Bradyrhizobium diazoefficiens: one gene and its partner. The protein of the gene in region 2 interacts with the protein of the main gene of each other region in a pairwise test. Links are inferred from orthologs where the notes say so. Each region holds a gene or a part of one and is shown on either strand. Other genes may lie near its edges.

Region 1 (7,724 bases), 7.1 Mb from region 2 along the record:
CCGCCCACCGCGCTGGTATCGGAAATCGGCTGCTGGCAGCGTTGCCGCCGGCGGACCTCGGCCTGCTCACGCCCTACTTCCAGAAAGTCGCGTTCGAGCCCGATGCCGTCCTGGTGCGATCGGGCGATGAGCTCGACCCGGTTTATTTTCCCCATAGCGGCGCGATCGCCTTCATGCTCGATATGCCGGACGGGCAAACGGTCGCAACCACCTTGATGGGACGGGAAGGCGCTTTGGCCTCATTCTCCGTGCTCGGCCCGTCGCTTTCGTCCGTGACCGCGATTGCTCGCATGGCCGGCACAGCATCGCTGATCTCCGCCGCCAAATTTCGGGCTGCCTTTGCGCAAAGCGCAGCCATCAGGAACGTCGTGCAGGTCCACGCCCGCTCGGTGTTATTGCAGCTCCAGCATGTCGCCGCTTGCAACGCGCTGCACCGGGTGGATGGCCGCATGGCGCGGTGGCTCCTGCAGCTTCACGACCGCGTTCCCGATAACCTGCTTCCCGTGACGCACGAGGTGCTTGCGCAATTGCTCGGAGTGCGACGGACGACAGTGACCCTGACGATGAGCAAGCTACGCGAGGCCGGCGCCATTCCGTCCGACCGGCGCGGGGTTGTAGAGATCGATCGGGCGCGGCTCGAGAAGGTCGCATGCGATTGTTATGCGCTCATGCAGCGCAAGATCGATCGGATGTATTGTGAGGAATTGGTGGCGCCGCAGCCGACCCATGCAACGTTCAGGGAAAGCGCCATCGTCGCCTCCGACGGAGTGGTGGTGAATCCAGAGCCGTTTCGCCGGCGGGAAAATAAAAAGCAAAGCCTGGAATCGCGGTGACGATTGCCGCTCGGCGCGGAAAAGCGGATATCGCTTTTCCGCGTTGATGCCTCAGCCCTTGCTCATCGCTGCAATCGCATCCGCGATCTCGATCGTGCGCTTTGCCATGTCGGCGTGCAGCCGCTCCACCATCGCACCATCGAGACGGATCGCGCCGCGCGAGACGTTCTCCGGCAGCTCGAACGCGGCGATGATCTTGCGGGCGCGGGCGATCTCTTCCTCGGGTGGCGTGAAGATCGCGTTGCAGGCTTCGATCTGCGAGGGATGGATCAGCGTCTTGCCGTCGAAACCGAGGTCGCGCGCCTGCGCGCACTCGGTGGCAAAGCCGTCGGCATTGGCGATATCACTATAGGGACCGTCGAGGATCTCGAGACCGTGGGCGCGCGTCGCCAGGATGCAATGGGTGATCATCGGGATCATCGCGGCGCGGCCGGGCATCATCTTGATCCGCGTCTCGCGCGAGATGTCGTTCGGGCCGAACACGAAACCTGACAGGCGGCTCGATGAATCGCGGCCGGCCGCGGCAAGCTCCTCGGCATGCAGCACCGCGCGCGCAGTCTCGATCATGGCCCAGACCTTCACCGTCGGCGCGGCGCCGAGCTCGGCGAGGTGGCGCCCGATGGTCTGCAGATCCTCGATGCTCGACACCTTCGGAACCAGGATGCCATCAGGCGATGCCTTGGCGGCCATCGCAACGTCATCGGCCCACCATTGCGTGTCGAGGCCGTTGGTCCGGATCAGGATCTCGCGCTTGCCGAACCCTTTTGCAGCGATCGCGGCGGCGATGCCGTCGCGCGCCACGGCCTTGGCGTCGGGGGCGACGGAATCCTCGAGATCGAGGATCAGGCCGTCGGCGGCGAGATTCCGCGCCTTTTCCAGGGCGCGAGGATTGGAGCCGGGCATGAACAGATGGCTGCGGCGCGGACGGGTCATGCTGGCATTCCTTCCAGTTTCCTCGGGCGAGCGATAGCACTTGGCCTGCCTATTCGAAAGGCTTGTTCGCGTTACCGGTATATGATTAGGCATAGGCCATGATCACATTCCCGAAGCATTTGCTGGAAGGCTACAACGCCTTCGCCACCCAGCGGCTGCCGGCCGAGCAGAACCGCTATCGCGAGCTGTCGGTGAAGGGACAGTTCCCGGAAGTGATGGTGATCGGCTGCTGCGATAGCCGTGTCGCACCGGAAACCATTTTTGACGTCGGCCCCGGCGCATTGTTCGTGGTCCGCAACATCGCCAACCTGGTGCCGGTGTATCAGCCCGACGGCAACGCGCACGGCGTTTCGGCCGCGCTCGAATATGCCGTCACCGTGCTGAAGGTGAAGCACATCGTCGTGCTCGGCCACGCGCAATGCGGCGGCATCCGCGCCTTCGTCGACAAGATCGAGCCGCTGACGCCGGGCGATTTCATCGGCAAATGGATGCAGATGTTCATCAAGCCGGGCGAAGTGGTCGAACAGCGCACCCACGAGACCATGGCGCAATTCGTCGAGCGCATCGAGAAGGCGGCGGTGTTCCGCAGCCTCGAAAACCTGATGACGTTCCCGTTCGTGCGCAAGGCGGTGGAAGCCGGCCAGATGCAATTGCACGGCGCCTATTTCGGCGTCGCGGAGGGAACGCTGTTCGTGCTGGACCAGGGCAGCAAGGAATTCAAGAGCGCGCGGAGCGTGGTCTGAATCGTAGGGTGGGTTAGTACTACTGAGTCAGTTGGTCGCGGCGATTTGGTCTGAGAATCAAGTATCTGTTGAGATTCATATATTGGCGCGCGGAGAGCCAGATGAGTGTCAACAATCACCGGGAAGCCGAAGAGCGTTTTGGGGCTTACGTAGACGGTCTTTCGAGCGTGATCGGTCATCCGAGACGTAGGCGACAGTTGCGCGATTATTGCACTGGGTTGGTGCTCCCCGGCGAACGCAAGAGCGTGGAACCGTTGGCGGCGCGAACGGATCCGGCGCGGACGGCTGCTCAGCACCAGTCGTTGCTGCACTTTGTGGGGAATGCATGCTGGTCCGACGAGGACGTGCTGGCGAAGGTCCGCCAGATGGTGCTGCCGGCGCTGGAGAAGGACGGGCCAATCGAGGCCTGGATCATCGACGACACCTCGTTTCCCAAGCAGGGCAAGCATTCGGTCGGCGTGCATCACCAATATTGCGGTCAACTCGGCAAGCAGGCCAACTGCCAGGTGGCGGTGTCGCTGTCGATCGCCAGTCGTACCGGCAGCCTTCCGGTCGACTACCGGCTGTACCTTCCGGAGACCTGGGCCAAGGATCGTGCACGGCGAAAGAAGGCAGGCATTCCGAAGGAGATCAAGTTCAAGACCAAGCCGGAGATCGCACTCGATCAGATACGACGGGCATGCGAGGCCAGCCTGCCGCGCGGCGTTGCCTTGATGGATGCCGCTTACGGCAGGGACGCGCGGCTGCGTGCAGGCATGTCGGAGTTGAACGTGTCTTACGTGGCCGGCATTGTGCCAACTATTTTGATGTGGGGGCCTGGCGCCGGCCCGCGGCGCATGGACAAGCCGATGAACAATACCGGCCGGCGCGACGAGCCTGAGTTGGTCACGGCCAAGACACTGGCCCTCGGTCTGCCCAAGCTTGAATGGTGCACGGTGAAGTGGCGGGAGGGCTCGGCCGAGCAGCTCACCTCGCGCTTTGCTCGTGTTCGCGTGCGTGTTGGGTCCAACAAGCTCATCCCGGAGAAATCGTCGGCGGAGTGGCTGTTGATCGAATGGCCGAAGAGCGAAGCTGAGCCGACCAGATACTGGCTCTCCACGCTGCCGGAGACCATCAGCTTCACGCGGCTCGTCGATCTGGCGAAACTGCGCTGGCGCATCGAGCGCGATTACCAGGAGCTCAAGCAAGAGGTCGGGCTGGGTCACTACGAGGGGCGCGGCTGGCGGGGCTTCCATCATCACGCGACCCTGTGCATCGCCGCTTACGGCTTCCTGGTCGCCGAGCGGGCGACGATTCCCCCCTCAGGACCTCGTTGCGCCCCGCCGCTCCCGGCACCTCGCTTACCCGACGACTATCGACCCCGCGGATCCGCCCTGGCGGCCTGAGCGCCACGTCCCAAACTCGATTGCAACTGTGCGCGCGCGCTTGATCCGGGCGCTGAGCAGAATAATCATGCGATGCCCGTGCTGTGGCGCCGTCCGTCGAGACCGCCCAAAACTCCTCTTGTGACGCAGTAAAATTAGCCCGCGGATTGCGCGAAGCGCAAACCGCTCGGCGTAACCCACCACTGTAAATCTCCGCGGTGAAAGAGCTGGTGGGTTACGCCGAGCGGTTTGCGCTTCGCGCAATCCGCGGGGCTAACCCACCCTACGGCAGCTCGGCTTACGCCGCCTTCTTCTTCGCGGCTATCAGCTTGCGGTTGATCAGCACTTCCGCGATCTGGATCGCGTTGAGGGCTGCGCCCTTGCGCAGATTGTCCGACACGCACCAGAGCACGAGGCCGTTCTCCACCGTCGCGTCCTCGCGGATGCGGCTGACGTAGGTGGCGTCCTCGCCGGCCGCTTCGTACGGCGTGGCGTAGCCGCCGGGCTCCTGCTTGTCGATGACGAGGCAGCCGGGCGACTTGCGCAGGATCTCGCGCGCTTCATCCGCGCTGATCGGATTCTCGAACTCGATGTTGACGGCCTCGGAATGGCCGACGAACACCGGCACGCGCACGCAGGTCGCGGAGAGCTTGATCTTGGGATCAAGAATCTTCTTGGTCTCCGCCATCATCTTCCACTCTTCCTTGGTGTAGCCGTCCTCCATGAAGACGTCGATGTGGGGAATGACGTTGAAGGCGATGCGCTTGGGGAATTTCTTCGCGATCAGCTCGCTATTGGTATAGACGGCCTTGGTCTGCGAGAACAATTCATCCATGCCGTCCTTGCCGGCACCCGACACCGATTGATAGGTCGACACCACGACGCGCTTGATGTTGGCCTTGTCATGCAGCGGCTTGAGCGCGACCACGAGCTGCGCGGTCGAGCAATTCGGGTTGGCGATGATGTTCTTGCTCTTGAAGCCGGCGGTCGCATCCGCATTCACCTCCGGCACGATCAGCGGCACGTCCGGATCCATGCGCCAGGCCGAGGAATTGTCGATCACGACCGCGCCGGCCGCGCCGATCTTCGGCGACCATTCCTTCGACACCTCGCCGCCCGCCGACATCAGGCAGATGTCGACATCGGAGAAATCATAGTGCTCGAGCGCCTTGCACTTCAGGGTGCGGTCGCCATAGGAGACCTCGACGCCGACGCTGCGGCGTGACGCCAGGGCCACGACCTCATCCGCGGGGAATTTGCGCTCATCCAGAATGCTGAGCATTTCCCGTCCGACATTGCCGGTCGCGCCGACGACTGCGACTTTGTAACCCATCGTTCACTCTCCGATGAAAAAGCCCGTTCCTGAAGCTGACGCTTAAACAGGAAGAGCAGCGCTTCTATGCGAGAACCGGCCTCAAGACAACGTTGGACCCTGCCTGAAGGCCGTGGATGCAGTCGCCTGAGGCCGGCACGGCCGCAACCCCCACCCAGATCCATCTGGCGCTCGCCAATTTCGCCGACGAGGTCGTCGGCACGCTGGCGCGCCTGTTCGCCTATGTGGGGGCGCTCGCGCTGTTTGCCATCCTTGCGCTTGCCGGGCTCGGCCAGTTGCCGGATTTGCGCGTCGACGAGCCCGCGGAGAAGCCCACTTGGTCCGATGCCTCCCGCTCGCATCCGGCCTTCGCCCTCAGCAAGCTCGATTCATCAGAGAAACCAGCCTCTTACACCATTTTTAGGCACCCCGAAGGCGGCCGCAGGGACGTGATGCGCTGGACCGGCGACGCCGACAAGCCCGTGGCCGAGCTCGAGATCTACCGGGAAGGCAGCGAATTCGACGTGACGCGGCCGGCGACCGCGGGCCTGGCCGTCCAGATGGGCCTGGGTGCAGCCTCCACGCTCGAGCAGGCCGGGCTGATCGACACCAAATTCGGTCCCGTCGCCCTGTTCCGGCCAACCGGTACAGCGGATGGGACGCAATCCTGCCTGGGCTACCTCAAGCGCAACGAGGAGCCCGGCTTGCAGATCTCCGGCTTCTCTTGCCAGGGCGACACCATGCCGGCCCGGCGCGCGGCGATCGCCTGCACCCTGAACCGGCTGACGCAGCTCGCCTCCGGCAACGAGCCGAAGCTGGCGGAATTCTTCGCCCATGCGGAGCTGAAGCGCCGCTCCTGCGACGCCGGCGGCCCGGCGGACTGGCTGCTGGGCGCCGCGAACGCGCAATTGCGCGGCGCGCTTTGACCGGCATCAAGCTCAAGTAGCTGGTATCCATGCAACTTTTGCCGGCGCGCACGATTATTCCGGCGCGGTGTGACTGAATTGACCTAGTTGCCGCCACCCCGGCCGGGCTAGTATGGGCGTGAAATCGACTGGCGGCCTGCCGCCTGAAGGGGACGTGATGAGCTCGAATTTTTTTGCCGCGAACAAACTGGCTGCGTGGCTTGCGGCGGGCGCCGTGGTTGCCGTGGCCTTCGCTGCGCCGGCATCGGCCGACACCAAGACCAAGCAGCGCTATGACGATCGCGGCCGGCCCGTCTACGGCCCGAGCGGCCCCAATGCGGTCTACCAGCAGGGCCGCACCCGTATTTACGTGAGCAAGCGCTCCTGGCTCGACGGGGGCACCGAGGTCAATCCGGGCGACCGCAAGTTTTCCGACTACGCCTTCCCGCCGGCGGTGGGCTATCCGTCCTTCGCGCGCGAAAACCTCAACCGCCCGATCGATCGCCAGCCGCTCTCGACGCCGGCCGACGTCGGCGGCTATCCGCAGAATTTCCCGCTGTACTGAGCGGATGTGACGACCGAATCAAAAGGCCGGGCTCACGCCCGGCTTTTTTGTTGATGCGAGACGCGTCCGCTTCACGCGTTGGCCGCGGGGTCGTAGCGCCTGCAAAATTCGTCGATCGCCTCGGAGCGGAAATCGGCGAGGCGTTCGAAGATGAGCTCATCCGGCCAGTCCCACCAGGCGATGCGGCGCAGGCTTTCCGCGACGGAATCCTCAAATCGCTTGCGGATGGGACGCGCGGGGACGCCACCGACGATGGTGTAGGGCGCGACATCGCGGCTGACGACCGCGCCCGCGGCGATCACCGCGCCGTCGCCGACGGTCACGCCAGGCAGCAAGATCGCGGCGTGACCGATCCAGACATCATTGCCGACGATGACGCGATCTCCGCGCCGGTCCGCGAAGAAGTCGCGGTCGCGGCTCGCCGTCGCGTCGTAATATTCGGGGCAATAGGTGAAGCGATGCTGCGACGGCCGGCCCATCGGATGGTTCGGCGCGCCGATCCGCACCGAATTGGCGATGGCGGTGAACTTGCCGATCACGGCATCGGCGACGTCGCAATTCTCGCCGAGATAGGAGTAGTCGCCGAGCACGGCATATTCGATGCGCGTATGGCTGAGGATCTCGCAGCGCCGCCCGATCTGCGCCTCGCGCTGGCGCACCGTTTCATGGATGATGGTTTCCGCGATCTTCGGACGGGGTGATGCATCCATGAGGTCACTCCGAGCAGGTGCGTAGGGTGGGTTAGTACTACTGAGTCAGTTGGTCGCGGCGATTTGGTCTGAGAATCAAGTATCTGTTGAGATTCATATATTGGCGCGCGGAGAGCCAGATGAGTGTCAACAATCACCGGGAAGCCGAAGAGCGTTTTGGGGCTTACGTAGACGGTCTTTCGAGCGTGATCGGTCATCCGAGACGTAGGCGACAGTTGCGCGATTATTGCACTGGGTTGGTGCTCCCCGGCGAACGCAAGAGCGTGGAACCGTTGGCGGCGCGAACGGATCCGGCGCGGACGGCTGCTCAGCACCAGTCGTTGCTGCACTTTGTGGGGAATGCATGCTGGTCCGACGAG
Region 2 (7,268 bases):
GTCGATGAGAGCACCATGGTCGACACCTGGGCGACCGTCGGCTCCTGCGCGCAGATCGGCAAGCGCGTGCACATCTCCGGCGGCGCCGGCATCGGCGGCGTGCTCGAGCCGCTCCAGGCCGAGCCCGTCATCATCGAGGACGACTGCTTCATCGGCGCGCGCTCCGAGGTCGCCGAGGGCGTCATCGTGCGCAAGGGCGCGGTGCTGTCGATGGGCGTGTTCCTGGGCGCCTCGACCAAGATCGTCGACCGCGAGACCGGCGAGATCTTCATGGGCGAAGTGCCGGAGTATTCGGTGGTGGTGCCCGGCGCGCTGCCCGGCAAGCCGATGAAGAACGGCCAGATCGGCCCGAGCACCGCCTGCGCGGTGATCGTCAAGCGCGTCGACGAGCGCACGCGGTCGAAGACCAGCATCAACGAGCTGCTGCGGGATTAAGTTCTACCGCGAACTGGAATTTGTCCCGCCCAGCGCTAGCCCACCCGGCGGCATGCATGTTAAGCGGGGCGCATGACCGATGCCCTGTCCATTGCCCGCGACCTCATCCGCTGCCCCTCCGTCACCCCGGCTGACGCCGGTGCACTGGGAGTGCTCGAAAAGGCTCTCAATGAAGCCGGCTTCACCTGCCACCGTGTGACCTTCAGCGAACCCGGCACCGCCGATGTCGACAATCTCTACGCGCGGATCGGCACAGAAGGGCCGCACATCAGCTTCGCCGGCCATACCGACGTGGTGCCGCCCGGCGACGAAAGCGCCTGGAGTGTCGGGGCGTTCTCGGGCGAAGTGAAGGACGGTTTCCTGCACGGCCGCGGCGCAGTCGACATGAAGGGCGGCATCGCCTGCTCGGTCGCCGCGGTGCTGGAGCATCTCGCCGCCAACGACGGCAAGCCGCGTGCGGACGGCACGGGCTCGATCTCGTTCCTGATCACCGGCGACGAGGAAGACGTCTCGATCAACGGCACGATCAAGCTGCTGAAATGGGCGGCGGAGCGCGGCGAGACATTCGATCATTGCGTGCTCGGCGAGCCCTCCAATGTCGAGACGCTGGGCGACACCATCAAGGTTGGCCGCCGCGGCTCGCAATCCGGCACGCTGTATGTCGACGGCGTTCAGGGCCACGTCGCCTATCCGCATCGCGCGGCCAATCCGGTGCCGGACATTTCGAGGCTGATCGTGGCCATCAGCGACGAACCGCTCGATCATGGCAGCGCGCAGTTCCAGGCGTCCAATCTCGAATTCACCTCGGTGGACGTCGGCAACAAGGCCAACAACGTCATCCCCGGTGAGGCCCGCGCAAAGTTCAACATCCGCTACAATGACAACCATACGCAGGCGAGCCTGCGCGAGCTGGTCGAGACGCGACTGACAAAAGCCTGCGGCAACCGCATCCGCGCCCGCATTGTCTGGGAGCCCTCGAACTCCAACGTGTTCGTCACCAAGCCCGGCCCGTTCACCGACCTCGCAGTGTCCGCGATCGAGGAAGTGACGGGCCGCAAGCCGGAGCTGTCGACCTCAGGCGGCACCTCGGACGCCCGCTTCATCTCGAGCTATTGCCCGGTGATCGAGTTCGGTCTGGTCGGCCAGACCATGCACCAGGTCAACGAGCGCGTGCCGGTCAAGGATCTGGAGAAGCTGACGCAGGTGTATCGCGGGATTTTGACGCGGTATTTTGGGTAGGGTGCTGTTGTCGCCACAAGCTCCGCTGTCATCGCCCCGCCTTGTGCGCAATTGCGCACTGGGGCGGGCGATCCAGTATTCCAGAGACGGTGCTTGAGCCGAGAAGCCGCGGCGTACTGGATGCCCGCCTTCGCGGGGCATGACACCGAGGGCGTAGTGAGAGCGCGCGTACTCCGCACTCTCGCTCACCTCAATAATCCACCTTCACCAGATACAGCCCCTCAGGCGGCGCGACGATGCCGCAGGCGGCGCGGCTGCGGGCCTCTAGCGCTGCGGAGAGATCGTCCGCGGTCCAGCGGCCTTCGCCGACCCAGACCAGCGAGCCCACCATCGAGCGCACCTGACTGTGTAGGAACGAGCGCGCCGACGTGACGATGGTGATCTCGCGCCCATCGCGCAGCACATCGAGCTGATCGAGCGTCTTCTCGGGCGATTTCGCCTGGCACTCGGTGTCGCGAAAGGTCGTGAAGTCGTGCTTGCCGAGCAGGCGCTGCGCCGCTGCATGCATCGCGTCGGCATCGAGCCGCCGCGGCACGCGCCAGGCATGGCCGATATCGAGCGCGAGATTGGCGCGGGTGTTGATGACGCGGTAGCGATAATGGCGCTTCACGGCCGAGAAGCGCGCTTCGAACGTGTCGGGCACGATCTCGGCCTCGAGCACCGCAATCGGATGCGGGCGCAGATGCGCGTTCAGCCCGTCACGAAAACGGCCCGGCGGAAATTGCTTCTCGATGTCGACATGCGCAACCTGGCCGCGCGCATGCACGCCGGCATCCGTGCGGCCGGCGCCATGCACCCGCAGATCCGCGCCGGTCATCGCCTTCACCGCCGCTTCCAGCGCACCCTGCACCGAGGGCAGCGTGTCCTGGACCTGCCAGCCGAAGAACGGCGCGCCGTCATATTCGATGGTGAGCTTGTAGCGGGGCATCAGATGAGCCGCATGGGCGGCTCGACCTTCACGCCGCGCAAGAAGTCCACCGCCTGCATCCGGGCCTTGCCTTCGCGCTGCAGCTCGAGGATGCGGATCGCACCCTCGCCGCAGGCGATGGTGAGCTGGCCATCGAGCACCTCGCCCGGCGCACCGGCGCCCTTTGCGAGCTCACAGCGCAAAATTTTTACGCGCGCATTCTCCGTAATACCGGCGAGCTCTGCCCAGGCGCCGGGAAACGGCGACAGGCCGTGGATGTGGCGCAGCACCGCGTGCGCGGACTTGCTCCAGTCGATCCGCGCCTCCGCCTTGTCGATCTTGGCGGCATAGGTGACCCCGTCCTCGCTCTGTTTTTTGAGCTGGAGCGCGCTGCGGTCGAGCGCGGCCATCGCGCGCACCATCAGATCGGCACCAAGCCGGGACAGGCGATCGTGCAGATCGAGCGCGGTCATATTGTCGGTGATCGCGAGCCGCTCGGCCATGGCGACGTCGCCAGTGTCGAGACCGACATCCATCTTCATCACCATCACGCCACTCTCGGCATCGCCGGCCATGATCGCGCGGTTGATGGGCGCCGCGCCGCGCCAGCGCGGCAGCAGCGAGGCGTGAAGGTTGTAGCAGCCGAGCTTTGGCGCATCGAGGATCGCCTGCGGCAGGATCATGCCGTAGGCGACGACGACGGCGGCATCGGCGTCAAACGCGCTAAACGCGTCGAGCGCTTCCTGCGTCTTCAGCGTCTTCGGCGTCAGCACGGGCACGCCGAGCTTTCGCGCAGCCTCTTCAACCGGGGTTGGCTGCAATTGCAGCCCGCGCCGGCCGCCCGGCTTCGGCGCGCGGGTATAGACGGCCACGATCTCGTGGCCGTGCGCGACGAGCGCGAGCAGCGTCGGCACGGAGAAATCGGGCGTGCCCATGAAGATCAGGCGGAGGGGCATCGACGGAGAACCTTACTCCGCGCGCTTGGCGGCTTTCTCGAACTTCTTGATCACGCGGTCGCGCTTGAGCTTTGAGAGATAGTCGACGAACAGCACGCCGTTGAGATGGTCGATTTCGTGCTGGATGCAGGTGGCGTAGAGGCCTTCGGCATCCTCCTCGTGCACCTTGCCGTCCAGATCCGTGAAACGCACGCGCACTTTCGCCGGCCTCTCGACTTCCTCGTAATATTCGGGGATCGACAGGCAGCCTTCCTCGTAGACCGACAGATCCTCGGACGACGCGATGATCTCGGGATTGATGAAGACGCGTGGCTCCGGCTTGGTCTCGCCGTCCTGGTTGGGCTTGGCGAGGTCCATGGTGATCAGCCGTAGCGGCTGCGCAATCTGGATCGCCGCCAGGCCAATGCCGGGCGCGTCGTACATGGTTTCGAACATGTCATCGGCAAGCTTGCGGATCTCCGGCGTGACCTTCTCGATCGGCTTGGAGACCAGACGCAGCTGCTTGTCGGGCAGGATGATGATTTCTCTGAGGGCCATGGCGGGCGATTTAAGCCGCGCGCGACAAGCGGTCAATGCGGCCGGGAACGCGTTAACACTCCGCTAACCATAAAACTTGTTTCGTTAATCATAAAAATTAGGGGTCGATTAACCATAAATGTTCGCTATTCGTTCGTATGACCTGGCGAATCGGCTAGAAGGGCTGGCATGAACGAGATCATTTTCATGCTTGGCGACTGGCCGCTGCGTACACTCGATGCGCTGATCGGCTTCGGCGCCCTGGTCCTCATCCTGCTGATCATCATTGCGGTCGTGATCGCGCGGTCCGGGCGGCGCGGCGCGGAACTCGCGATGGCGAGCGCCATCCGCGCCGACGAGCTGGAGGAGCGCCTCAGCCAGGTCCTGCACGCCCAGAGCGAGGCCGCCGGCCGAGCCGACGCCATGACCCAGGCACTGGCCGGCCGCCAGGCCGAGATGGCCCGGGCGGTCAACGAGCGGCTGGATTCGGTGACCCATCGGGTCGGCCAGTCCATGGAACACTCGACCCGCAACACCATGGAGAGCCTGCGCGCGCTGCACGAGCGGCTCGGCATCATCGACAACGCGCACAAGAACCTCACCGACCTCACCACGCAGGTGACGACGTTGCGCGACGTGCTCGCCAACAAGCAGTCGCGCGGCGCCTTTGGCCAGGCGCGGATGGAGGCGATCGTCCAGGACGGCCTGCCGAAGGGGGCTTACGAATTCCAGTTCACGCTCTCGACCGGAAAGCGGCCCGATTGCGTCGTGTTCCTGCCCGACAAGCGCCCGCTCTGTATCGACGCAAAATTTCCGCTGGAGGCGATGACCGCGCTGCACGACGCCCGCACCGACGAGGAGAAGCGCGCCGCCACGCAGCGGCTGCGCGGCGACGTGATGAAGCATGTCAGCGACATCGCGGAAAAATACCTCGTCACCGGCGAGACCCAGGAAATGGCGCTGATGTTCGTGCCATCGGAATCGGTCTACGCTGAGATCCATGATGGTTTCGACGACGTGATCCAGAAGGCCTATCGCGCCAAGGTCGTGCTGGTGTCGCCCTCGCTGCTGATGCTCGCGATCCAGGTGATGCAGCAGATCATGAAGGACGCGCGCATGCGCGACGCCGCCGACCAGATCCAGACCGAGGTGATCAAGCTCGGCGACGATCTCGGCCGCCTGCGCGACCGCGTGCTGAAACTGCAGAAGCACTTTGCCGACGCGAACGAGGACGTCCGCCAGATCCTGATCTCCGCCGACAAGATCGAGAAGCGCGCAGGGCGAATCGAGGAGCTCGATTTCAGCAAGACCGACGCGCCCGCGGACGGCCCGCGGCTGGTGGCGTCAGGCGCGGCCGAGTTGTTTCCGAGGAAGCTCCAGGCGGGGGAGTGAGATTGAGGCGCACTGTCATGCCCCGCGAAGGCGGGTATCCAGTACGCTGGGACGGCTGTGGTTGAATCCAGACGCCGGTGGGTACTGGATCGTCCGCCTTCGCGGACGATGACACCGAGAAGGCGACGACACCTCCCTCGTGGCCCCCAGAATCTGCTAACACCTTCCCATGACCGCACCCGACGCGACCTCGCCCGCCGGAACTGATGCCCCCGCGACCTCCTGGCACGACAGCCTGGCTGTTTACCTGCAACCGCGGGTGCTGATCGTGCTGTTCCTCGGCTTCTCCTCGGGGCTGCCGCTGGCACTGTCGGGGTCGACGCTGCTGGTGTGGATGCGCGAGGCCGGCGTCGATCTCAAGACCATCGGACTGTTTGCGCTGGTCGGCACGCCCTACACGCTGAAATTCCTCTGGGCGCCGCTGGTGGACGCGCTGCATGTGCCGCTGTTCACCCGCGCCTTTGGCCGGCGGCGCGGCTGGCTGCTGTTCTCGCAATTGCTGCTGATCATCGCGATCCTGCTGCTGGCGATGACCGATCCCGCGCGCTCGCCGTTCTACGTCGCACTCGGTGCGCTCTTGGTGGCAACGACCTCGTCGACGCAGGACATCGTGGTCGACGCCTTCCGCGTCGAGAGCCTGCCCGAGAGCGAGCAGGCCGCCGGCATGGCCGCCTACGTCGCGGCTTACCGCATCGGCATGCTGGTCTCGACTGCCGGGGCGCTGTTCATGGTCTCCGGCTTCGAGAGCACCGGCATCACGCGCAGCTCGGCCTGGATGTGGGGCTATGTGGTGATGGCGTCGATGGTGCTGATCGGAACGATCACGGCACTCGTGGCGACCGAGCCCGAGCCATCGGTACGGGCGGAAGCTGCGACGCACGAAGAGTCCGCATTCACGCGCGTGCTGCACGCGGCGATCGGCGCCTTCTCCGAATTCCTGTCGCGCAAGGACGCGCTCGCGGCGCTCGCCTTCGTCGTGCTGTTCAAATTCACGGACGCGTTCTCGGGCACCATGACCGCGCCGTTCGTGATCGACCTCGGCTTCACCCGCAACGACTATGCGGCGATCGTGAAGGGCGTCGGCCTCGCCGCGACCCTGATCGGCGGCTTTGCCGGCGGTTTTGTCGCGCGGCGTTACTCGCTGGCGACTTCGCTCTGGATCGGCGGCGTGGTGCAGGCGCTGGCCAATTTGACCTTCTCCTGGCTCGCCATAGTCGGCACCAATCAATGGGCACTGGCGCTCGCGATCTGCGCCGAGAATTTCACCAGCGCCATCGGCACCGTGATCTTCGTCGCCTATCTCTCGGCGCTGTGCCAGAACCCGCTGCACACGGCGACACAATATGCGCTGCTCACCGCGCTTGCAGCGGTGGGGCGGACCTATCTGTCGTCAGGGGCCGGTTTCGTGGCGGATACGACCGGCTGGCCGCTGTTCTTTGTGATCTGCGTGCTGGTGGCGATCCCGAGCCTGGTGCTGCTGACCTGGTTGCAGAAGCGCGGGCATTTTGAGGCGCTGGGGCCGGTGCGGGTGTAGAGCCGCGCCCTCCTACTTCCTCACCAAACTCCACTTCGTGATCACGGCCTCGCTCATCTGGCCGGGATCGCTGGCGCAGGCGACCTCGTCGACCTTGACCGAGATCTCCTTGCCGGCGAACGATTTCAGCTGCGCGGCTTGCGCGTCGCCGTTGGGAACGAGCTGGAAGGTCTCAGGCCCGGTCTCGAGATCGCACAGCCCGTTCGGCGCCGGCAGGCGGCGCGGCTCGGAGGTGATCTGGTACATCGCAATCCGCTTGCCGGCGTTCTTGACGTCGCGCACTTTCATG

What was found. Proteins that work in one complex are often made in the same cells at the same time.
Region 1: the proteins of def (region 2) and JJC00_RS02305 interact in binary tests that used the Escherichia coli proteins (3 or more experiments, as listed by UniProt). The link is inferred for Bradyrhizobium diazoefficiens from one-to-one orthologs.

What each region holds. Positions count from the first base shown.
Region 1 is NZ_CP067102.1:496,565-504,288, reverse strand. The notes cover bases 3,190-6,103. They hold JJC00_RS02305 (aspartate-semialdehyde dehydrogenase), read right to left. Parts: upstream 5,207-6,103; coding sequence 4,172-5,206; downstream 3,190-4,171. Other genes in these bases: JJC00_RS02300 (hypothetical protein), read left to right, coding at 5,323-6,103; JJC00_RS02310 (IS701 family transposase), read left to right, coding at 3,190-3,894. In the rest of the region: JJC00_RS02325 (Crp/Fnr family transcriptional regulator), read left to right, coding at 1-833; JJC00_RS02320 (HpcH/HpaI aldolase/citrate lyase family protein), read right to left, coding at 885-1,766; JJC00_RS02315 (carbonic anhydrase), read left to right, coding at 1,865-2,509; more of JJC00_RS02310, read left to right, coding at 2,611-3,189; more of JJC00_RS02300, read left to right, coding at 6,104-6,111; JJC00_RS02295 (hypothetical protein), read left to right, coding at 6,269-6,655; JJC00_RS02290 (DapH/DapD/GlmU-related protein), read right to left, coding at 6,727-7,365; JJC00_RS02285 (IS701 family transposase), read left to right, coding at 7,485-7,724.
Region 2 is NZ_CP067102.1:7,611,484-7,618,751, forward strand. Bases 2,313-5,275 are described here. They hold def (peptide deformylase), read right to left. Parts: upstream 4,075-5,275; coding sequence 3,550-4,074; downstream 2,313-3,549. Other genes in these bases: truA (tRNA pseudouridine(38-40) synthase TruA), read right to left, coding at 2,313-2,602; fmt (methionyl-tRNA formyltransferase), read right to left, coding at 2,602-3,537; JJC00_RS35530 (DNA recombination protein RmuC), read left to right, coding at 4,243-5,275. Outside these bases: dapD (2,3,4,5-tetrahydropyridine-2,6-dicarboxylate N-succinyltransferase), read left to right, coding at 1-435; dapE (succinyl-diaminopimelate desuccinylase), read left to right, coding at 508-1,674; more of truA, read right to left, coding at 1,865-2,312; more of JJC00_RS35530, read left to right, coding at 5,276-5,445; JJC00_RS35535 (AmpG family muropeptide MFS transporter), read left to right, coding at 5,615-6,979; JJC00_RS35540 (hypothetical protein), read right to left, coding at 6,992-7,268. UniProt on the Escherichia coli protein: Removes the formyl group from the N-terminal Met of newly synthesized proteins. Requires at least a dipeptide for an efficient rate of reaction. N-terminal L-methionine is a prerequisite for activity but the enzyme has broad specificity at other positions.